2 regions of the Aequorivita sediminis genome follow, and region 2 is predicted to be linked to the other one. Evidence: riboswitches for the same ligand, from Rfam matches in the RefSeq annotation. Region 2 holds a riboswitch; the other holds the start of a gene.
What was found. Region 2 has a riboswitch for cobalamin ahead of RT250_RS06325 (TonB-dependent receptor). Riboswitches for the same ligand answer to the same signal wherever they lie in the genome.
Positions count from the first base shown of each region.

Region 1 (8,357 bases), on a different contig from region 2:
TATTATTTTCATCACGGGTTTCATTTTTGGATAACTTTAGCTGCAAGTTTAATTGAGCTATCAAACTTTCAGTTGTACTGCGAAGTATATCTATCCTATTCATAGCATTTAATTTATTAGTTTTTATTTCGGCAATAAAATTAACACGAATAATATTAGATTTACCCTACATAACATTTTCTTATGCCTTAATTATCATAAACTTAACATTAAGGATGTAATATAGACAATTCAAATTTTGATTTGGCTGCGAGAAGTAGTGTTTTAAGCAAAACTTCACATATTTAATTTCTCCACATTTGGTTTAAAAAGCAATCTAGCTTCCTATTCAATCAAGATTAACAGGTTTATTGTTTCAGGAAACGATGCTGACTAACAGTATCATTAAAAATCAACATTAATACATATACCCCATTTGGAAGGTTGGAAACATCAATAAAATCATCTTTATTTAATTGTTTAGAACAAACCAAACGCCCACCCATATCATAAACTTTAGCTTGAGAAGAATTTGAGTTTCTGATAAAAAGTTGTGTAACTGCAGGATTAGGATATACCTGAAACTTCTTACTTTCTTTTTCCTCTACACCTAAAAGCTGTTCATTTATAACACCTACAGCATCCAGATCAAACCCACCTGAATGAAATGGGGTTGTAAAAGGATCGTTTATAATATTTCCATGACTATCATAACTTGCATAATTAGAATTTAGACTTCCCACAACATCTATTATCTTAATATGAGTAATATTATTTTTATCAAGTAGGGGATCTTCTTGTAATTCCGCAAGGTCGAATGGAGTTCCAAACATTGCCCGATATTTACCTGCTAGGTTATTTATATAGGTAGGATCTAATTCATCAAACCCTTCCACTTGAATCTCTGTTTGAGTTTGGCTATGAGAAGGAAATCTAAAAAAATCAATTCCGTTGGAGCTTACTTCAACAAAAGCTAATTCTAAATAAAAATCACTAAAACTATTTTCAAAAACCGCAAAATCAAAGCCAGGGCCATCTTTAATGGGTCTATCAAAAGTTAATATGGCTTGCCCACCATCCCCTAAGCTCACTGCACTATTTGTTGCAGGACCTAGCGCGTTATAAGGTTCTCCATAGGTTGCATAATTACTACCGTTAGCCTGATAATCCGGATTCGAAATATCTACATAACCTCTTTCAATACTAACACCTGTCGCCCAAGAAACAAAAAGGGCACTATCCGCTGCAATTGCAGTTGATCCAACCTGGCCGGCTGCAGGCGCATAACTTTGCGACTGCAGCGAACAAGTGGTTATAAGAAAAAAGATAAAAATCACTCTCATTTTACAATTAATTTCTCTGTCGAAACAGCACCTTCAAAAGCTATTTGCACTAAGTAAACTCCAGCTTTTAAGTCGTTTACCTTTACTGTTTCATTGCTATAAACTCCAGCTTTTACTAGTCTTCCTAAAGTGTCGTAAATGGAGAATTCGGCATTTCCTTTAATATTTAGCTTAAAACCATCTGTCGCAGGATTAGGGTAGATCGCGATGTTTTTCGCTACAAAATCTGACACCGATGCTGTTTGGTCTTCAAATTTATATACTCCATTTGGTAATTGGCCTACTGTGTATTCTGTTTCAAAACTTCCATCTTCGTTATAGACTAATACTTTCCCATCATTCACATAATTTACGGCATCGGTTAAATACAACTTATCAGCTATCTTATTAAACCCATAGGGAATTAGAACGTTGTTTGAGGATGTAATAATAAATGGCTGAGTTGGAAGTTCAGTATCCATCAATGACATTTTGTAGATATTTCTATTTAATACGTAATAAAGGTCAGTAGCATCTAGACCTAGAAATTCTGGATGATCTAAACCAGGGAATGTGAATTCTGTAGTGTTCTGATAGTCGTTTAGGCTAATTTTTACAATCTTTCCAGATGTTTCATTTCCTGAATAACTTGGACTTCCAGTGCAAAGAACATAAAGGAAGTCATCGTCAACGCGTAAGGCTGAAGGCACATCGCCCACAGCTACCTCAGTAACCTCGTTAGAAGCAGCATCAATAATTGAAATAGAATTCCCAAAACCATAGCCTCCTTGATGTGCAACAAATAGAACACCATTTTTCTCAACTATTTCTTCTGGTCCTTCAGCAACAGGAATAGTTGAAGTAACTTCATTTGTAGTTAAATCTATAACAGCAACGAAATCGTCGGAATTATTTCCTGGATCACCCCAATTTGTGACATATCCATTGTCACCGGAAAAGGCAATATTTCGAGGATAAACCATTTGGTCTGTGATGCTGGCCACCATCTCAAAAGTTGTTCTATTCATCACTTTAACCTCGTTACTATAATTTAAAACTACATAAGCAAAATCCTCTGTAAACCCCATTCCTTGACCAGTATCCCCTAATATCATACCCGGATTTTGATTTGAAAAAACGTTGTTTTCTAATACTCCACTTGAATTTAGAAATGAAACTGAAGCTGTTTCAGTTCCTATCATTCCTTCATTTAAGATAAATATTCCATCTTCATAGTTTTGAGAAAAACTACAAATACTAAATAATAATGTAGCCGCTACGGTAAGTAAGTTTTTGTAATAATTTTTCATGTTCACTTTTTTAAAATTTATTTAGATTTGAATTTATTTCAGATTTTGTTTACTCATATTCAATAACTTAATTTCAAATCAAGATTAAACCATTATTGATCTGCTTTGATTTACAAAAACTTAAACAGAAGTTTTTAAACGCATTTAGGTTGATTAATTTGATTATATCTAAGTGTCTATTTTGAAAATGTTTGTTGTGATATTTTCTATAACTTAGGCTAATTGAAAGCAGTGATAACAACAGCTTAGGATAGATTTTCTGAAGAATATATTTAAGTGCAGTCAGGTCTTTTCTCTGAGCGAATCTCAGAAAATAGATAGTAATACAAGTAGTTAGTTTACAGCAGTAATCTTTCATAAACCTGAAGCTTTTTACCCGAAAGCCATTGTTTTAAGTTATTTGGCATTTGGCAGGTCTCCTGGCTCGCGTCCTGTAATTTTCCTTCCCATTGGTTCCCCAACAGTGGATTTTGAAGTTTTAATTACAGACATCCCAATCTTGGGACTAAGCTTACAGTTGCGGGAACAGCTCAGGCTTTTATTAAGTGCAAAATTCACTTTTCCTGATTCCCTTTTAATTGTACTGAAATTTTTCAGCAACAAACCAAATGTGGCGCAAAACTAATCAAAATTTCCTTGTAAAATTTTACAAAACAAGAGATTTTAAAAAATGTAAAATGGCTTATATATCCTAATGTATACCAATGAAATAAGCAGCGAAAGTGAAGGTTAAATAAGTTATCGCACTTAAAAATCTTCATATTTGTTGTGGTATTCTTATCTTGCAGACTATTATTCTTTAAAAATTATTCTATGAAATTATTACGTGTACTTTTTATCTTTTTATCCGTCCCGCTCTTTGCGCAGCAAGGTGGTATGTGGATTCCTTCACTCTTAGAAGGAATGAATGAGTCTGAAATGAAAAATCTTGGAATGAAAATGTCAGCCCAAGATATTTACGATGTAAACAACGCTAGCTTAAAAGATGCGGTACCACATTTTAATGGTGGTTGTACTTCTGAAGTTATTAGTAACCAAGGACTTTTACTAACTAACCATCATTGTGGTTATTCACAAATTCAAAGTCATTCAACATTAGAAAACGATTATTTAGAAAACGGTTTCTGGGCAATGAATTTAAAAGAAGAATTGCCAAACCCAGGAGTAACAGCAACTTTTATCATTAAAATTGAAGACGTTACCACTCAGGTGATGAATGGGGTTACAGAATCAATGCCTGAAGCCGATAAACAGAAAAGAATAGAAGAAAATATCGCTCAGGTTTCACAGAGCTTTCCGAAAGAAGCATGGCAAGAGAACCGAGTGCGTACATTCTTTGAAGGAAACCAATATATGCTATTTGTAGTTGAAACTTTTAAGGACGTTCGCCTAGTAGGAACTCCACCTTCATCTATTGGAAAATTTGGTAGCGATACCGACAACTGGATTTGGCCACGCCATACGGGTGATTTTGCACTTTTTAGAATTTATGCAGACAAAAACAATCGCCCAGCAGAATATTCGGAAGACAATGTACCTTATACTCCAAAACACTTCCTTCCAATTTCATTAGATGGCGTAGCTGAAAACGATTTTACAATGGTTTTTGGATTTCCAGGAACAACCGACGAATATTTACCTTCATTTGCTATTGAGCAAATTATTAATACAGTAAACCCTGCTCGTATTGCAATTCGCGATGCTGCCTTAGCTGTACAGGATAAATATATGCGTGCTGACCCACAGATTAAAATTCAATATGCATCAAAATTTGCACGTATCGCAAACTATTGGAAAAAGTGGCAAGGAGAAACACTTGGATTGACAAAAAGTAATGCCGTTGGTATTAAACAGAAACAAGAAAAAGCGCTTACTAATCAAATAAACAAAAAAGGAAAGCAAAATGAATACGGAAATTTGCTACCACAATTTGAGAAGTATTACGCCGAAATTGAACCTTACAACTTAGCTCGTGAGTATTTCTTTGAAACGGTTTTAAGAAATGTGGAGTTACTTCGCACTGGATTTCAAGCTTACCAGCTCACACAGGTATATGATGCTAGAGGGGCTCAATCTTTTAAAGATAGAAGAGATAATATGATAGAGAGAATGTCTGGCCATTATAAAGACTACAGTGCAAAAGTTGACAAAGAGGTTTTTGAAGCTTTAATTGCTATCTATGCTGAAAAAGTTCCACAGGAGTTTTTACCTGCTTCATTTAATAACCTCGATTCAAAAGCATTAACTGAAGAGGTTTACAGCAAGTCTGCTTTTGTAGATTTCGACTCATTGAAGAAATTATTAGAAGGTGATGCCGAAACTGTAATTTCAAATCTTAACAACGACCCTGGTTTTAATGTTGTAAAAGATATGGCAGAAGCATATTTCGAAAAAATTGCGCCTAAATATGAAGAAATTCAACTAAACATTACTGGATTGCAACGTGACTATATGAAAGCGTTGATTGAATTAAGCCCTAAGGAAGATCGAATTTTTCCTAACGCAAATGGAACACTACGTGTTACTTATGGAAAAGTAGCGGGTTACTCTCCCGCTGATGCCGTTTATTACGAGCCAGTAACGCATCTTGAAGGAGTTATGCAAAAATACATTCCAGGAGATTATGAATTTGACGTACCTCAAAAATTAATAGATCTATACGAAGCTAAAGATTATGGCCAGTATGCTGAAAACGGCAAAATGCCTGTGAATTTTATCGGTACCAACCACACTACTGGTGGTAATAGCGGTAGCCCTGCTATTGACGCCCATGGAAACCTTATCGGTCTTAATTTCGACCGCGTTTGGGAGGGTACAATGAGTGATTACTATTACGACCCTTCTCTTTCAAGAAACATTATGGTTGATATTCGCTACGTATTATTTATTGTAGATAAGTATGCGGGCGCAACAAATCTTATTGATGAAATGAAACTTGTTCACCCCAAAAAAGGAAATAAGAAATCTAGGAAAAGGAAGTAATGAGCTACGGTTAGTTACTACAATTATTAGTTAAAAAAAGCCCCCAACTTTCGTTGGGGGCTTTTTAATTTCTATTCCACAAAATACAATGTTGTGGTTTAAGCATAATTTGATAAGTTATTGGATTACCCCATAATAACTACTTCTTATTTTAATCCTCTTGCTTTTAGCATAGGCTCAATTTTTGGATCGCTACCTCTCCAAGCTTTGTACATTGATTCTAGCTCCATAGTATTTCCTCTTGAGATTACCATATCTCTAAAGCGCTGTCCGTTTTCACGTGTCATCCCTCCATTCTCTTCAAACCAGTTGTAAGCATCGTGGTGAAGCATTTCGGTCCAAGAATACGAATAGTAACCTGCAGCGTAACCTCCAGCAAAAATATGTGCAAAATACGTTGAACGGTACCTAGGAGGCACAGCGTGAACTACATCCAATTTAGTTCTATTTAAGGCGTCTTTTTCAAATTTAGCAACATCTTCTATCTTTTTATCAGCTGCAATAGTATGCCATTGCATATCTAAATTTGAAGCTGCCAGGTTTTCTGTTAGACTATACCCCTGATTAAAAGTGCCAGAATTTTTAATTTTATCAATTAGTTCCTGTGGAATCTTTTCTCCAGTTTTATAATGCATTGCATAGTTTTTCAATACTTCTGGATACAAAGCCCAGTTTTCATTGAACTGTGATGGAAACTCAACAAAATCGCGAGCAACTGCTGTTCCTGAAAGTGAAGGGTATTGTTGGGCTGCAAAAAACCCGTGAAGCGCGTGACCAAATTCGTGAAACATAGTCTCTACCTCATCGTAGGTTAATAGTGCAGGTTCATTTCCAGCTGGTTTTGGATAATTACATACATTATATATAACTGGTTTTTTGTTGTAAAGCTTAGATTGTGTTACAAAATTAGACATCCATGCTCCTCCTCTTTTGCTAGGGCGAGCAAAGTAATCTACATAAAAGAGCCCAAGTTGGTCACCATTTTCTTCGAATAACTCATAAACCTTTACATCATCATGATACACAGGAATGTCGGTTCTTTCTTTATGAGTAATGCCATAAAGTTTGTTTGCAGCATAGAAAACACCATTTTCCAACACGTTATACATTTCAAAATATGGCTTAATCTGATTTTCATCTAGATCGTATTTTTCTCTACGTACCATTTCAGCGTAATAATTCCAATCCCAAGGTTCTAAGGTAAAGTCTCCACCTTTAGATTTAATCATTTTTTGAATTTCATCGGCTTCAACTTGAGCCTTAGCAGTTGCAGCAGCAATTAATCCATCAAAAAACTTATTAATTGTTGCTGGACTTTTTGCCATTGTTTTCTGTAGACTCCACTCAGCATAGTTGTTAAATCCTAATAGTTTTGCCTTTTGTGCGCGAACCTCAACTAATTCTTTTATAATTTCACTAGTGTTATTTGCACCCTGATCTGCCCTGTGATATGCAGCTTTAAATAATTTCTCACGTGTAGCTCTATTTTCCAAAGACGACAAGAGCGGCTGTTGGGTAGTATTTAACAAAGCTACTGTCCAACCTTTTCCATTCTCATTTTCAATCGACTTAAGATAATCTTCATCTAATCCAGCCAACTCTTCTTTATTGGTAAAAGTAACTGCACCTGCATTGTTTGCATCTAAAAGCACTTTACCAAACCTATTGGTTAGCGTTGCAATTTTTTCGTTAAACTGCTTTAGCTGGTCTTTATCCTCTGAAGAAAGGTTTGCCCCTGCTATTTCAAAATTCTCGTAATACTCTTCTAAAAGTTTTAACGATTCAGCATCTAAATTTAATGATTCTCTCTTATCGTATAAGGTTTTAAAACGTTGAAACAACTTATCGTTTAAATAAATCATATCGTTCTGCGCAGCAAATTTTGGAGCCATTTCTTCTTGAATAGCTTGTAAGGTTTCGTTAGTATGTGAACCTGTTAGCGCATAAAACACTTGTGAAGCTCTTTCTAACAATTCTCCACTTTTTTCCAATGCCAGAACTGTATTTTCAAAAGTAGGTTCCTCTTCAGAATTTGCTATAGCCTGAACTGCATTTTTCTGCTCTTCGATACCCTTAAGTAACGCTGGCTTATAGTGATCATCATTTAACTTTGAAAAATCTGGAGCACCATAAGGCAAGGTGCTTTCAGAAAATAATGGATTTTCTGTACTCATTTCATCTTCGCTTTTACTCTTATTCTCTTTCTCTTTAGAATTGTTACAACCTACCACTAGCAACGCTAGGGTAAGAAACGGAATAACTTTTTTCATTATGTTGATTTTTTTATAATATAACTGTAAAGATACGTAATAACCTTTCGCTACAAAATTGAAAACCCCTTCAGCAAAAGCTGAAGGGGTCTCCTTTTTTTTGATTGGTTATTTTATAGTTTGAATTATTCTACAATCAATCGCTTAACAGTACTTACGTTGTCCCCAACAATCTGAACAACATACACTCCTGTAGCAAGAGTCGAAATATCAACTGCTTTCTCGCCTTGCATTGCGCTTAGATTTATCTGGCTAACCATTTTGCCACTCACATCGAAAATTGTCATCGACTCAAGAGCAATATTAGTCTTATTCACAAGGTTTACCATTGTGCTAGCTGGGTTAGGATACAGTGTAACTCCAGTTTCTAAGGAGTTTTCATTAGCACCAAGCACTGTTTCAACAGTAAGTTCGAAGCTACAAGTAGAAGAATTTCCATATTCATCTGTCGCAGTTAAAGTAATTGTATGTACTCCATCTGGCAAGGCTGCTCC
Region 1 covers NZ_JAVLSO020000004.1:13,407-21,763, forward strand. Annotated here, with positions in the region: gene RT250_RS08470 (hypothetical protein) at 1-103, opposite strand, end outside; gene RT250_RS08475 (T9SS type A sorting domain-containing protein) at 348-1,322, opposite strand; gene RT250_RS08480 (DUF5074 domain-containing protein) at 1,319-2,611, opposite strand; cobalamin riboswitch at 3,004-3,235, opposite strand; gene RT250_RS08485 (S46 family peptidase) at 3,425-5,593, shown strand; gene RT250_RS08490 (M3 family metallopeptidase) at 5,740-7,863, opposite strand; gene RT250_RS08495 (HYR domain-containing protein) at 7,989-8,357, opposite strand, start outside.
Region 1: linked by a shared signal. The riboswitch ahead of RT250_RS08480 (DUF5074 domain-containing protein) and the one ahead of RT250_RS06325 (TonB-dependent receptor) in region 2 are both predicted to bind cobalamin.

Region 2 (8,357 bases):
GAAAACCTTACGGTAAATACTATCAACAAATATTTAGAGATTAAAGCCAGAGGGATGATTTGATTAATAATTTCAATTTCAAATATTTATTCATTTCATCACAACCAAGCCTGCTTTTATCTTAAGGCAGAAATAGAATTATTTGATAATAGAGTTATATTTGTATAAATAAAGTTTACAATGACAATTACTCAATTAAAATATGTATTGGCTGTAGCAGAGAGCCAAAACTTTACAAAGGCCGCTGAGAAAACTTTTGTTACTCAGCCTACGCTTAGTATGCAGATTCAAAAATTGGAGGAAGAACTTGAAATTCAAATTTTTGATCGTACAAAAAAGCCGATTGAACTTACCGCTGTTGGTCAAAAAATAGTTGAACAAGCCCGTAATATCGTTAACGAATCTGAACGAATGCAGGATGTTGTAGATCAGGAAAAGGGCTTTATTGGTGGTACTTATAAACTGGGTATTATTCCCACAGTAATGCCAACATTACTTCCTATGTTTTTAAAAATTTTCTCAAGTCGTTATCCAAAGGTTCAATTAAAAATTGAGGAGTTGAATACAGATGAAATAATCACTAAGATTAATGATGGATATTTAGATGCGGCCATTGCTGCAACTCCTTTAAAACAGGAAAGAATTAAAGAACGCCCTATATATTACGAGCCGTTCGTAGCCTACATCCCAGAAAATCACCGATTAGCATCTAAAGATACTATAGAAGCAAAAGATTTAGACATTGAAGATGTATTATTACTAGAAGATGGGCATTGTTTTAGAGATGGAATAATTAACCTGTGTAAAGCTTCGAAAAATGGTAGCTTCGAAAAGTTCCAACTTGAAAGCGGTAGTTTTGAAACACTTGTAAAGCTGGCTGACGAAGGTTTAGGGATGACACTTCTACCCTACCTTCACACATTAGATGTTTCCCCTAATCAAACCATAAACTTAAAATACTTTAAAGAACCGTCTCCTGCTCGTGAGGTAAGTTTAATTTACAGTAAAAGTGAACTTAAAATGCAAATCACTAATGTGCTATACGACGTTATATCAGGTATAATTCGCGGTGCGATAGCTTTTCAAGATGTTAAAATAATTAGTCCTTTAAAGAAATAATAAGCAAACACTTCTAAACTAAAAAGTCCATTTGAAACTAATCAAATGGACCTTTTTGGCTATATAAAAACAATTAATTGTTGAAATAAATTCCACCAGGAACTATTCCTGTTTGAAAATCCTGTATTTGTTGATTTGTAGAAAGGTCATAAATATATAGCGAACCTTTACTAGCAAAATCACCCGCGTCGGTAGCGTAAAGCTTACCATCATTAGCTTGTAGTGCATAAAAGTATCCTTCAATAATGTCTATTCCTGGTAATGTTACTGATGAAGCATTTACCTTGTAAACTTTGCCATCTAAGCTGTAAAACAAGTTATCGCCGTCGATTGTTAAATTACTTGGGTGTTGTGTTGTTTCAAAAGCAAAAGTTTCTGAAACTTGCCCAGATGATAGATCAATTTTCACCAACGAACCTGCAGTTTCAGTTCCTGCATAGCTAGGCATTCCTCCGCAAAGTACATAAAGATTATTGTCTTTAACTACCATCGAATTTGGAACATCACCTACAGTAATAGTACTCTCTACAGTAGTTCCAGAAATTACAGAAATTAAATTATTTTGTCCATAACCACCTTGGTGAGCTACATATACTTTATTGTTGTGAGAAATCATTTTTTCTGGTCCAAACCCTACTGAAATATTCGCAGAAATTTCATTTGTTCTCAAATCAACAACAGCTACATAATCATCAGAGTTGTCGTTCGGATCTCCCCAATTTGTAACATATCCCTTATTCCCGTCAATACTTTCAAAAAATCGTGGATTAACAAGTCCGGTTGTAATAGAGTCTATAGCTTCAAAACTATAACGGTTAGCTACCATTATTTTATTCGAGTTATTTACAACTATGTAAGCGTTTTCGTTATTAAAACCCATTGATTGTACAATATTCCCAAGTTCATTACCATTCACAGTTCTATAAATATTCTGTGAAACAGTTGCATAATCGTTAGATATATAAGTTATAGAACCACTTCCATTCATAAATGGCCCTTCGTTTGTTACAAGAACACCATTCTCATATTCAGCAGGTTCATAATCTGGCTGAATGTCGTCGTCACTACTACAAGCGACAAAGAATAATGTGGTTAGCGCGAAAAAGATTGATTTTTTTATTGTTTTCATTTTGGTTATATATTAAAATTTAAAAATATTTCTATGTTTCTTGATGGCATGGGTCTGTAGGCTACATTTTCATAATAGGTATTAAAAACATTTTTCACCCGACCGCCTAATTTTATATTTGGATTAAGAGGAAATGTGTAATCTGCACCAAGATTAAACAAACTATAAGCATCCACCACATCACTGTTATCGGTAGTTGTAAAAGCTTCTCCATTAAACAATCCTTGTAAATAAATTGAAAGCTTTTTATAGCTATATGTTACCGAACCAGCTGCTTTGTGATAAGGTACGTAGATTAATTGTTTCTCTTTTTTCAAATCCTTAGCCTTAGTATAGGAATAGTTGGTATTTAAATTTAAATACTGTGATTTCCCTACTTCCACAGTATAGTCAAAAGTAACTTCAGCTCCAAAGTTTCTAGTTTCACTTATATTTTCAGGTTCCCAAATACCACCACTTCTTGGGGTCCATTTAATTAAATCCTCAGATTCAATGAAATAAGCAACAACATCAACATTAAGTTTGCCAAAAGAAATTTCTTGCCCTAATTCTACTTGGTATGAAGTTTCTGGCTTTAAGTCAACATTTCCACCGGCATACCAATAAAGGTCGTTAAATGTTGGGATTCTGTAGTTTTTAGAACCATTTATTCGAAGTGAATAAACGTTGGAAACCTTATATTTTGCATCTGCTGAATACAGAATCGGGTTGTTATAATCATTTAGAAACTCTTTTCTAATGTTTAATCCATAGTTAAAATCATCTGAAACTTTATGATTTAACAATAAAACTGCAGCCAAGGTTCTACGGGAATTATCGCCAACATTATCACCGTTTCCATTTAATAAAGTGTATTCAGCTTTTCCGTTTAATCTAATTTTATTTTTAAATAACACCTCTGTTTGCAATCCACCAATAAAAGTATTTGCTTGACCTTTATCGTATTTTGATTTTTGACTATCTGGAATATACCTAAACTGTTCGTACAGGTGTGCAAAACTAGCTTTTGTATTAAATATTCCTATATGTTTTTGTAACTGCCATAAATTTCTGGTTGCAATATCTTTGTATGCATCTTTTCCTATAGTACTCAAGCTACCAGAAAAATTTCTATCGTTGTACACATACTCCGAATTCCAAGTAACAACACCATTTCTTATACGTCGAGCTTCATTTACTTTGGCTGAAAAACGTAAAAACTGCCCGTGTTTATTTATTTTATCCTTTCCTACATAGTCATAATCATTTTCTGAACGTAAAAAGTCTACACCTACATTTAGATAATGATTATCCCAAGTTTGAGTAGTATTTGCATTTGCAGCTATAGTAGAAAAGCTTCCGTAGCGCAATCCTACATTGGTTTTATTTATTTTTTTAAAAGTATACGTATTGTTTAGATGAATACTACCACCTACGGCTCCACTTCCATATTGAACTCCTCCACCACCACTTCGAATTGATATTTCATCGTAGTTTAAAGGAGAAATCACGTTAAAATCAGTTTGACCTGTAAAAATTGAATTTATACTAATTCCATTCCAAATAACTGCAGTTTGCGAAGCATTTGTTCCTCTAAATGATGGAGATGAAACCATCCCAAATCCATTCTCTTTAAAATAGATTGAAGAGTTATATGTAAGTGTTTCAGTTAATGATGTAGCGTTTCGTTCAACAATCGAATCATTTACTTTTTCAACCTTAAATCCTTTAGAAAAGTGTACAAGTTTTGAGTCGGTAAGCAATACTTCAGGTAACTGCTGAATAGTATCCAATTGTGCCACAACTGAAGTTGAACACAAGAAAATAGCCAAAATAATATGGTATTGTAGATTTTTCATAATTCAACCTTTATCCCGAAAGTTTGATATTTTTATGTTATGTATCTGGCAGGTCTCCTGGCTTGTCTTTTGTGCTACCTTCCCATCTCTACGATTATGAAGACAGTGGTTTTGAAGTATGCACGCCTCAAATTACATCGAGGCAGACTCACAGTTGCGGGAACAGCATAGGATTATTGATTTTATTTTATAATGCCGAATTAAACATTCGAGTAAAAAGCATTAAAATCGTTTACCTATTTCCCTTTTAAGAGCATTTTTAAATATGCTCACCAAAATTCGATGCAAATATAGTCGTTAATTTCAGCGTTGAAAAGAAATTATAGTAAAGATTAGTTATTGAAGTCTCTGAATAATATTTAAAAAATAAGCTATTGAATCTTTCTACAACTTTGTGATACCTTTGCGCATATCGAAAACATTAAATAGCCAATAATGCCAAATTTTAAAAATCTTGTTGTTTTATTCTTTTTCACTTTAGTATTTGTCTCTTGTAAAAATGAAACTAAAGAATCTATTAAAAGTGTTTCAGTTAAAGGTGAAAAACTGGAAGTAAAATATGCTAAGGGCTTTGAAATTGAAGCATTCGAAGGTTATAAAACTATTACTTTAAAAAATCCTTGGCCAGGGACCGATAAAATTTTTACCTATGCTCTTGTTGAGAAAAATGCCTCCCTACCAAATCCAAAAAGCTATGATGCAGTGGTTGAAATTCCCATTGAGCAAATAGTTGTAACTTCTACTACTCACATTCCTTCATTAGAAATGTTAGGTGAAATAAATGCTTTGATTGGTTTTCCTAATTTAAACTATATCTCTTCGGAAAAGACTAGAGATCGAATTTCAAACAATGAAATTAAAGAGTTGGGTAAAAATGAAGATATAAACACTGAAATTCTTATCAATCTTTCTCCCGATGCTGTTATTGGTTTTGCTGTTGATGGTAACAACTCTGCGTTTTCAACAGTAGAAAATGCAAGAATTCCTGTTCTTTACAATTCAGATTGGACAGAGGTTTCCCCTTTAGGAAAAGCTGAATGGATAAAGTTTTTTGGTGTACTTTACAACAAAGAAAAAGAAGCCGACAGTATTTTCAGTAAAATTGAATCGGAATATAATTCTGCTAAAAATTTGGCTTCTAAAGCTAAAAATAAGCCGACCGTAATTAGTGGTGCTATGTACAAAGATGTTTGGTATATGCCACAGGGAAATAGTTGGGGCGCACAGTTTATACAAGATGCGGGCGGAGATTACCTTTGGGTAGATTCTGAAGGAACCGGAAGCCTTTCTTTAAGTCTAGAATCGGTATTGGACAAAGGTATTGAAGCAGATTTTTGGATTGGCCCAGCGCAATTTAATTCTCTAGAAGAATTAAATGAAAGCAGTAAAGCTTATACCCAATTCAAAGCATATAAAACTGGGAAAGTATATTCTTATAGTATGAAAAAAGGTGAAAAGGGAGGTGTAATTTATTACGAATTAGCTCCAAATAGACCAGATTTAGTGCTAAAAGATTTAATTAAAATTCTACATCCTGAAATGTTGCCAAATCATAAATTTCATTTTTTCGATAAACTAAATTAATGCAGACTTCGCCATCATATCGAATTCATTTTTTGGTACTTCTACTAGCGCTGCTCGCTGCATTTTTGGTTAATTTGAGTATGGGTTCTGTTTCAATTCCACTTAAAGAGATTATTTCGGTATTTATTGGAAAAGGCTCAACAAAGGCTACTTGGGAATATATACTAATTGATTATCGGCTCCCAAAAGCAATTACAGCAATGCTAGCAGGAGGCGGATTAGCAATTTCGGGATTGTTGATGCAAACCTTATTTAGAAATCCTCTAGCAGGTCCATTTGTTTTAGGTTTAAGCAGTGGAGCAAGCTTAGGAGTTGCTATTTTAATTTTAGGCGCAAGTGCATTTGGAGGCTTTTTTGGAACAATGTTACTAAGCCAATGGAGCTTAGTTATCGCTTCTGCTTTAGGTAGCTTTTTAGTGTTGTTGGCAGTGTTAGCTGTAACATTCAAAATAAAGGATACTATGGCTATTTTAATTATCGGACTTATGTTTGGGAGTGTTACTACAGCGGTAGTTTCGGTACTCTCATATTTTAGTAATGCAGAGCAGTTACAGCAGTATATTTTTTGGTCATTTGGCAGCTTAGGAAATCAGTCTTGGCAAGGTGTTACTATATTAAGCATATGTTTTTTAGCCGGGCTAATCTTGAGCATCATAAGTAGTAAGTCTTTAAACACTCTACTACTAGGAGAAAACTATGCGAAAAGTATGGGAATTCACATTAAAAAAACAACCTTTATAATAATATTAGCAACAAGTGTTTTGGCAGGAGGAATTACGGCTTTTGTAGGCCCGATTGCCTTTGTAGGTTTAGCAGTACCGCATTTGGTACGACAGTTTTACAAAACTTCAAATCACCTAATTCTACTTCCAGCTGTTCTGCTTTGTGGGAGTTTATTAATGTTAATCTGCGACACTATTGCTCAATTACCCTTTAGCGAGTTCACCTTACCAATTAATGCAATAACCTCATTAATAGGTGCCCCGGTAGTAATTTGGCTTTTAGTTCGTAAACGTAAATTATTTTTTTAATGGCTTCAGAAGAAAAAAATATCATTTTAGAAGCTAAAAATCTTGCTGTTGGCTACTCCAATAAAAAGAGGGATTCTGTTATTGCTAAAGAGATTAACTTTTCAATTAACAAAGGTGAATTAGTTGGACTTGTAGGCGCAAATGGAATTGGGAAATCTACCCTCTTGCGAACATTAACTGGTATGCAACCCCCATTAAAAGGCGATGTGTTTCTGAATGAAAAACACATAAACAACTATACTTCTTTTGAGCTTGCAACTGAATTAAGCGTTGTGTTAACTGAAGCTCCAGCTTCTAAAAACTTATCCGTTTTAGAAATGATTTCTTTGGGTAGGCAACCGTATACCAATTGGATTGGCATGCTAACAGAAGAAGATAAAATTGCCATAAATTTTGCTTTAGAAGCAACTGAAACTACTACTCTAGCCCATCGAAAATGTTTTGAACTAAGTGATGGACAGATGCAACGAGTAGCTATAGCAAGAGCAATAGCGCAGGATACTCCCATAATTATTCTAGACGAACCAACAACACATCTCGATATTTATCATCGCGCTTATGTTCTAAAGTTATTAAAGAAGCTAGCTTCAGAAACCCAAAAAACGATATTCTTTTCTACCCACGAAATAGATTTGGCAATTCAACTTACAGATAAAATGTTATTAATGTCAAAAGGTGAAAATTATTTTGAAAGTCCGTGTAAACTAATTGAATCGGGAAAATTCGATGCTTTATTTCCAAAAGAAACCATAGATTTTGATAGAAAAACTGGACGTTTTATTATTAAAAGTTAATGGGTTTTAAAAATTCCGATTACTTTTAACTTCTTATCTTTATTCAAAATCGAAAAAAGCTGAAACATCCTTACCATAATAACTTAATTCTACAAAATTGAACGAAACCCTTGTATTCTTACTAATTGCAGTAGCCTGCCTTTTTATTGGAGCATTAATTGGCGGCTATTTTGCTCGTTTAAAAAGCAAAGTTGAAACTAGTAAAATTGAAGAAAGACTTCAAAATGCTAAGAAGTTAGAAGACCAATTAAATGAAAGATTAAATACCCTTACTTCTGAAAAAGAACTTCTACAAAAAGAAAAGGAACTGCTAAACATTCAGTTATCTCGTCAAAGTGCAGAGTACGATGCACTTTATGCTGAGTTGAATAAGGAAAAGGAACGTTTTAACAACTTCGAGAAAGACTTTGAAACTAAATTTTCAGTATTAGCTGATAAAATTTTGATTGATAAAACTGAAAAATTCACTGAAACCAACAAAGAAAATATTGAGGGAATACTAAAACCATTGAATCAAAAAATTAAAGAATTTGAAGAGAAAGTTGGGAAAAACAATATTGATTTTGTAAAAACACATGCAGAATTAGGGAAACAACTTCAATTACTTAATGAGCAAAATATAAAAATTAGTCAAGAAGCCGATAATCTTACAAAAGCATTAAAAGGCGATTCGAAGATTCAGGGGAATTGGGGTGAAATGATATTATCTAGGGTTTTAGAAGAGTCTGGTTTAGAGAAAGGTCGTGAATACACAATTCAAGACAGCCATGATAATCCTGAAGGTGGGAGATTGCAAACCGATGTTATCATTCATCTTCCCGATGGTAAAAAAATGATAATCGACAGTAAAGTTTCACTTACC
Region 2 covers NZ_JAVLSO020000003.1:41,276-49,632, reverse strand. Annotated here, with positions in the region: gene RT250_RS06340 (DUF58 domain-containing protein) at 1-63, shown strand, start outside; gene RT250_RS06335 (hydrogen peroxide-inducible genes activator) at 181-1,119, shown strand; gene RT250_RS06330 (DUF5074 domain-containing protein) at 1,193-2,248, opposite strand; gene RT250_RS06325 (TonB-dependent receptor) at 2,254-4,086, opposite strand; cobalamin riboswitch at 4,117-4,378, opposite strand; gene RT250_RS06320 (ABC transporter substrate-binding protein) at 4,522-5,670, shown strand; gene RT250_RS06315 (FecCD family ABC transporter permease) at 5,670-6,701, shown strand; gene RT250_RS06310 (ABC transporter ATP-binding protein) at 6,701-7,495, shown strand; gene RT250_RS06305 (DNA recombination protein RmuC) at 7,593-8,357, shown strand, end outside.